DNA from 3 places in the Paenarthrobacter sp. Y-19 genome. Region 1 is predicted to be linked to each of the others. Evidence: riboswitches for the same ligand, from Rfam matches in the RefSeq annotation. Region 1 holds a riboswitch; each other region holds the start of a gene.
The links. Region 1 has a riboswitch for glycine ahead of cycA (D-serine/D-alanine/glycine transporter). Riboswitches for the same ligand answer to the same signal wherever they lie in the genome.
Positions count from the first base shown of each region.

Region 1 (2,262 bases):
CTGGCCAGGATGATCGACCAAACGAACACGAAGCACACCGCGGACACTGTGGTCACCATGTCGAAGGCCTTGCCAACGTCCTGGCCGGCGTACATGAGCACGACGCCGGACAGCAGCAGGACGCAGGACAGGAACAGGGCGTTGCGGGGTACTTTGCGTCCGGAGAGGGCGCCAAACACCTTGGGCGCGTCGCCCTCCTGGGCGAGACCAAACACCATGCGGGACGTGGAATAGATGCCGGAGTTGGCAGAGGACATGGCCGATGTCAGCACCACGAGGTTGACGATGGTGGCCGCTGCGCCGAGGCCTGCCAGGGAAAACATCGCGATAAACGGGCTGTGGCCGGCGGCGAACTGCGTCCACGGTGTGACGGACATGAGGATGATGAGGGCACCGACGTAGAACAGGAGAACCCGGATGGGGATCGAGTTGATGGCCTTGGGGAGGTTCTTCTCCGGGTCCTTGGCTTCGGCAGCGGTGGTGCCCACCAGTTCGATGCCCACGAATGCGAACACGGCGATCTGGAAACCGGCCACGAAGCCCATGAACTCGTTCGGGAAGAAGCCGCCATGGCTCCACAGGTTGGAGAAACCGGCCGGACCGGCGTCGGACTCGAAGCCGCTGAAGATCATGAACAGGCCAACAATGATGAGCGCAGCGATGGCCACGATCTTGATGAGCGCGAACCAGAACTCCGTCTCACCGAAGGCCTTCACGGTGGCCAGGTTCAGGAGCAGGAGAATGCCGATGGTGATGAGTCCCGGAACCCACAAGGGCAGGGAAGGCCACAATTCCTTGGAATAGCCGGCGATGGCGATCACGTCGGCGATCCCGGTAATGACCCAGCAGAACCAGTAGGTCCAGCCGGTGAAGAACCCGGCCCAAGGGCCCAGGAGGTCCGCGGCGAAATCGCTGAAGGACTTGTAGTTCAGGTTGCTGAGGAGCAGTTCGCCCATGGCACGCATGACGAAGAACAGCATGAAGCCGATGATCATGTACACAAAAATGACGGATGGGCCGGCTGCGGAAATGGTCTTTCCCGAGCCCATGAAAAGGCCGGTGCCAATCGCTCCACCGATGGCTATGAGCTGGATGTGGCGGTTGCTGAGCTGGCGTTCGAGATGGGGTGAACCGGCACTCGCGGAAGGATGAATCGTCAAAGGAACTCCGTCGTTCAGGCGGCACAAGGTGCCGCATTGATTCGGGTTCCTCCCCGCTCTGTACGTGGACCTGAGAGTTTCCGCGGGCATGGGCCTGCTTGCACCTTCGGTGAGTCCGGTATGGCCGGACTGCTTTCCAGAGTTGCCTCGCCGCGGCGGTACATGGGCCTGAGAGATTCCTGGGGAGGGTTTGCTCCTACGGCGCCTGACGGGATGTACCGGCAGGACTCTCCCGCCGCAGATCAAAAGCGCGCACACCCTTGCGGGTGATGCAGCTCACACAGTAACGAAGGCTGGCAGGCAACGCAAGCCTGTGACGGCTAGAGGCCCAGGATGCTGCGGGCGATCTCGTCAGCGTCGCGCAAGGTCCGCTGGCCGCTGGCATAGGCCCGCCCGGAGCGGGGACGGGCTTCGGCGGCAATGGCATTGCCCCACTGCGACGCGGACAACTGCAAGCCCAGAACGTACATGTTTTCCGTGATGGATCCGTTGGCGGCAATGGGACGGTAAGGATGCGGCTCAACGTCCAGGCCGGTGGTTTGCATGGGCGTCCCCTCCACACTCATCATGATCTTGGTCCGCACCAGGCCGTCGGCCATGAGCTGTTCGAGCAGCGGAGAAATGTTGATGCCCACCCTGTTGGCGGGTGACATCGCTTCGATCAGGGTGCGTGCTTCAGCGGGCCCCTCGTGGACCCAGGGTGACGCCGCCCGGAACACTTTGGCGCCACGATCGACGCTGAACTTGGGGTCCGGTCCCACAAAACTCACGACGCCGGCACGCGCCAAGGCGGCCAGCTGCTCCGAACGCAGCGCAGGAGGTCCGCTGGCCAACCCTTCGACAAACGACTCGAACCAGCCGCGCAGCCCTGCCAGCCAGGACTCGTCGGTGATGCCGCCGTCGGCTACAACGGTCTTGAGGATGGCACGGCCGGTGTGGAGCGCGCCGATGGCCATCTTCACGGGGTCCGATTCGCCCAGCGCCGAACGCCGCGCGTCGTCGTCCAGGTACGCGGTGATCGCAGCATCCAGGTCACGCCGTGACGCGAACGTCCGGCCTGCCAACGGCGCCGCGAGCCCGCGCAGGTTCAAACGCCGTGATG
Region 1 is NZ_CP119414.1:399,389-401,650, reverse strand. Features, by position in the region: gene cycA (D-serine/D-alanine/glycine transporter) at 1-1,160, opposite strand, end outside; glycine riboswitch at 1,307-1,405, opposite strand; gene PYR64_RS01965 (FAD/NAD(P)-binding protein) at 1,481-2,262, opposite strand, start outside.

Region 2 (2,262 bases), 220 kb from region 1:
CTGCCGATCAGAAGCAACCGGCGTCGTCCGATCCGGTCACCAAGGTTGCCCATGGAGACCAGGAGCGCAGCGAGCACCAGCGGGTAGGCGTCAACGATCCACAGGAGCTGTATGCCGCCCACGTCCAGGGAACGGGCGATTTCCGGCAGGGCAAAAGTGAGCGCGGTGTTATCGACGGCCACCAGCAGCACCGGGAACATCAGCAGTGCCAAGGCCGTCCAGTCGCGCCACGGTGCAGCCGGGCCCGTCAAGGGGGCGGCTGCACGGGGTGCTTGGGTTGAGGACGGCGAGAACATGCCTCTTACTGTACCGTCCAGACGGTATAGTTACAAATTCAACCCCCGCAATTCTTTAGGGAATGATGTACACATGCCACGAAAACCAGTTGCCCGGGACGCCGTCCTGGATGCCTACGAATCCCTCCTGATCGAGGTAGGGGAGCGGGCCGCTACCCTGGATGCCGTCGCCAAGAGGGCCGGTGTCTCCAAGGGCGGGCTCCTGTATCACTTCCCCAACAAGGAAGCCCTGATCAGCGCCTTGCTGGAACGCCTGGACGATTTGGCGCAGGAGGACATTGAGCAGATGAAGGCCGCGCCGGACGGTTCCGCCGCCTACTTCATCCGGTCCTCCCTCTGGGCCGACACCCCCATGGACAGGGCCTTCGTTGCCGCCACCAGGCTCGCTGAAGTAGCCCATGAGGAAACGCGGCGGCGCTTCGCAGGAATCCAGCAGCAGTGGCTTGATGTCCTGGCCGAAGACGTAGGACCGGAGATCGCCAAGGCCGTCAGCTACATGGGCGACGGCCTTTATTTCAACGCGATGTTCGAGGGCGGGCAGGGGGCCGGCAACGCCGGCCGGGAGGCCGACGTCGAAATCCTGCTGGGGGTCCTGGACCGCCTCCGGAAGTGACTGCTCATCCATTTGCCGCAGGGCCTTGCACGTAGGACAATTAAGCCTTGTGGCGTGCCCAGCGTGGCGCCCACAGACAACTGAACATGCCTTTGATCTGCGGCGGGAGAGTCCTGCAGGCACGTGATGCAGGCGCCGTAGGAGCAAACCCTCCCCAGGAATCTCTCAGGCCCACGCACCGCCGCGGCGAGGCAACTCTGGAAAGCAGCAGGCACTCCACGCCATTGACGTGGGATGCTGTGCTCACCGACGGTGCAAGCGATTCGTTGTGCGGACAACACGCGGAAACTCTCAGGTCCAATACAGAGCGGGGAGGAACCCGAGCCGCTGTGGCGTACCCAAACGCCGCCCAAGTATTGGAGTTCCTTCGTGACGGTTAGTTCTGCCTCCACCACCTTCGTCGATCGGCATATCGGCGCCCGCCGCCAGGCCGACATTGAGACCATGCTCAAGTCCGTTGGCTACGACTCTGTTGACTCGCTGGTCGACACTGCCGTTCCGAACGACATCCGCCAGGACGTCGCCCTCACCTTGCAGAACGCGCTGAGCGAAGTCGAGGTCCTGGCCGAGCTGCGCAAGCTCGCCTCCAAGAACAAGACCGCGGTCCAGATGATCGGCCAGGGCTACTACGACACCATCACGCCGCCGGTCATCCGCCGCAACATCCTTGAGTCCCCGGCCTGGTACACCGCTTACACCCCGTACCAGCCTGAAATTTCGCAGGGCCGCCTTGAAGCACTCCTGAATTTCCAGACCATGGTCCAGGACCTCGTTGGCCTGCCTATCGCCAACGCCTCGCTGCTTGACGAAGCAACCGCCGTGGCCGAGGCCGTCCTCATGATGCGCCGCGCCAACAAGAACAAGGCCGTGCAGGACGGCAAGACTGTGCTCGACGCAGACTGCCTCCCGCAGACCATCGCCATCGTCAAGGGCCGTGCTGAAGCCCTCGGCTTCGAGGTTGAGGTTGCCGATCTTTCAGCCGGCCTTCCGGAAGGTGCCATCAACGGCGTCGTCCTCCAGCAGCCCGGTGTTTCCGGCCACGTCTTCGACCACTCCGCCGTCATTGCCGAGGCCAAGGAACGCGGCGCACTGGTCACCGTTGCCGCCGACCTCCTTTCCCTGACGCTCATCACCCCTCCGGGTGAGCAGGGCGCTGACATCGCCGTGGGTTCCGCCCAGCGCCTGGGTGTCCCGCTCTTCTTCGGCGGCCCGCACGCGGCCTACATGGCCGTCCAGAAGGGTCTCGAGCGTTCCATGCCGGGCCGCCTGGTGGGCGTTTCCAAGGACGACGCCGGTGTCCCCGCCTACCGTCTGGCCCTGCAGACCCGCGAACAGCACATCCGCCGCGAGAAG
Region 2 is NZ_CP119414.1:616,417-618,678, forward strand. Features, by position in the region: gene PYR64_RS02945 (MFS transporter) at 1-296, opposite strand, end outside; gene PYR64_RS02950 (TetR/AcrR family transcriptional regulator) at 370-909, shown strand; glycine riboswitch at 1,003-1,100, shown strand; gene gcvP (aminomethyl-transferring glycine dehydrogenase) at 1,279-2,262, shown strand, end outside.
Region 2: linked by a shared signal. The riboswitch ahead of gcvP (aminomethyl-transferring glycine dehydrogenase) and the one ahead of cycA (D-serine/D-alanine/glycine transporter) in region 1 are both predicted to bind glycine.

Region 3 (2,262 bases), 1.0 Mb from region 1:
GCCACAGCGCTTCCTGCTCGCCTCCATGGCTGCGGACGGGTCCACAGCGGACGACGGCGACAGGCTGGCCAACGTGCACATCGAACTGTGGCGGCACGGGGTTGCGTCGGCGTCGTTGAAGCGGAACAACAGGTTCCATGTGGTGGTCCCGGCCGACGTGCCCGACGACGTCCTGGTGCATTGCGCCGGTGTGGATGCCGCGATCGGGATAAGTGCGCCGGCAGCCGTTGCGAATATCCAACGCGCGTTGCAGGAATCCCTCTGGGCGCTTGGTTCGGCCCGCGCCAACAAGCTGGGTGTGGCCCGTTATGCCCAGGGCCCGTCCTGGTTGGGCCTGACCAGTTTCGAGGAAGGGACCGCGTTGGTCCGGCGGCTCCTGGGCCCGGTTTTCGACTACGAGCAGAGCCAGGAAGGTGATCTCATTGTCACGTTGCGGACGTATTTGGACTCGCAGCGGTCCTGGCAAAAGACGGCGGCAACCCTGTTCACGCACCGGCAAACCATCATCTACCGGATCCGGAAAATCGGTGAGCTGACGGGCCTGGACATGGGTGAAACCTCCACGGTGGCCCAGCTCTGGTTCGCCCTTCAGATCCACGAGGCCATGCACGGGTAGGGGCCGCTTGCTTGCACTTTTGCGAAACCCCACGCTATGGTGTGAAGCGTGTCACTCGCGTGACGCAACGCTTTTGATCTGCGGCGGGAGAGTCCTGCCGGTACATCCAGTCAGGCGCCGTAGGAGCAAATCCTCCCCAGGAATCTCTCAGGCCCATGTACCGCCGCGGTTAGGCAACTCTGGAAAGCAGTTCGGGTAACCGGGCTCACCGACGGTGCAAGCAGGCAACCATTCCTGCGGAATCTCTCAGGTCCAATACAGAGCGGGGAGGAACCCACATCATCGTGGCGCTCAGTGGGCGCCTGAATCATGGAGTTCCTCTTGACTGTTCAATCAACCCCCACCGCTTTCGCGGACCGGCACATCGGCGCCCGGCGCCAGGCCGACGTTGACACCATGCTCAAGGCCATCGGCTACGACTCTGTCGACGGCCTGGTGGACGTAGCCGTCCCCGATTCCATCCGCCAGGACACGGCCCTGAAACTGCAGGATGCCCTCACCGAGGTGCAGGTCCTCGCCGAACTGCGGAAGCTCGCATCCAAGAACAAGACCGCGGTCCAGATGATCGGCCAGGGCTACTACGACACCGTCACGCCCCCGGTCATCCGCCGCAACATCCTGGAAGCTCCCGCGTGGTACACGGCCTACACGCCGTACCAGCCGGAAATTTCCCAGGGCCGCCTTGAAGCTCTCCTCAACTTCCAGACCATGGTGCAGGATCTCACCGGCCTTCCCGTGGCGAACGCTTCCCTGCTGGATGAAGCCACCGCCGTGGCCGAGGCCGTGCTGCTGATGCGCCGGGCCAACAAGAACAAGACGGCCAAGGATGGCAAGACTGTCCTGGACGCCGACCTCCTTCCGCAGACCATCGCCATCGTGAAGGGCCGCGCTGAGGCGCTGGGCTTCGAGGTGGAGGTCACGGACCTCTCCGCCGGTCTGCCCGACGGCGACATCAACGGCGTCGTCCTCCAGCAGCCCGGTGCTTCGGGCCGGGTTTTCGACCACTCCGCCGTCATTTCCGATGCGAAGGAACGTGGCGCACTGGTCACCGTGGCCGCGGATTTGCTGGCGCTCACCCTCATCACGCCCCCGGGCGAACAAGGTGCCGACGTCGCCGTCGGAACTGCGCAGCGCTTCGGTGTTCCGCTGTTCTTCGGCGGCCCGCACGCGGCCTACATGGCCGTGCGTGAAGGCATGGAGCGGACGCTCCCGGGCCGTATCGTCGGCGTCTCCAAGGACAACGCCGGCGTCCCCGCCTACCGCCTCGCGCTGCAGACCCGCGAGCAGCACATCCGCCGCGAAAAGGCCACATCCAACATCTGCACGGCACAGGCATTGCTCGCGATCGTCGCTTCGATGTACGCCGTCTACCACGGCCCTGAAGGCCTGAAGGCGATCGCCGAAACCGTCCACGGCCACGCCCGCACCCTTGCCACTGCGCTGCAGAAGGCTGGTCGCGAGCTCGTTGCCGACTCCTTCTTCGACACCCTCACGGTCCGCGTCCCCGGCAAGGCGGACAAGGTCATCGCCGCCGCCGAAGCCCGCGGCATCAACCTGCGGATCATCGACGCCGACACCGTGGGGGTTTCGGTTGATGAAACCACGACGCCGGAAGTCCTCTCCGCGGTAGCCGTCGCCTTTGGTGC
Region 3 is NZ_CP119414.1:3,933,943-3,936,204, reverse strand. Features, by position in the region: gene PYR64_RS18465 (PucR family transcriptional regulator) at 1-616, shown strand, start outside; glycine riboswitch at 691-789, shown strand; gene gcvP (aminomethyl-transferring glycine dehydrogenase) at 938-2,262, shown strand, end outside.
Region 3: linked by a shared signal. The riboswitch ahead of gcvP (aminomethyl-transferring glycine dehydrogenase) and the one ahead of cycA (D-serine/D-alanine/glycine transporter) in region 1 are both predicted to bind glycine.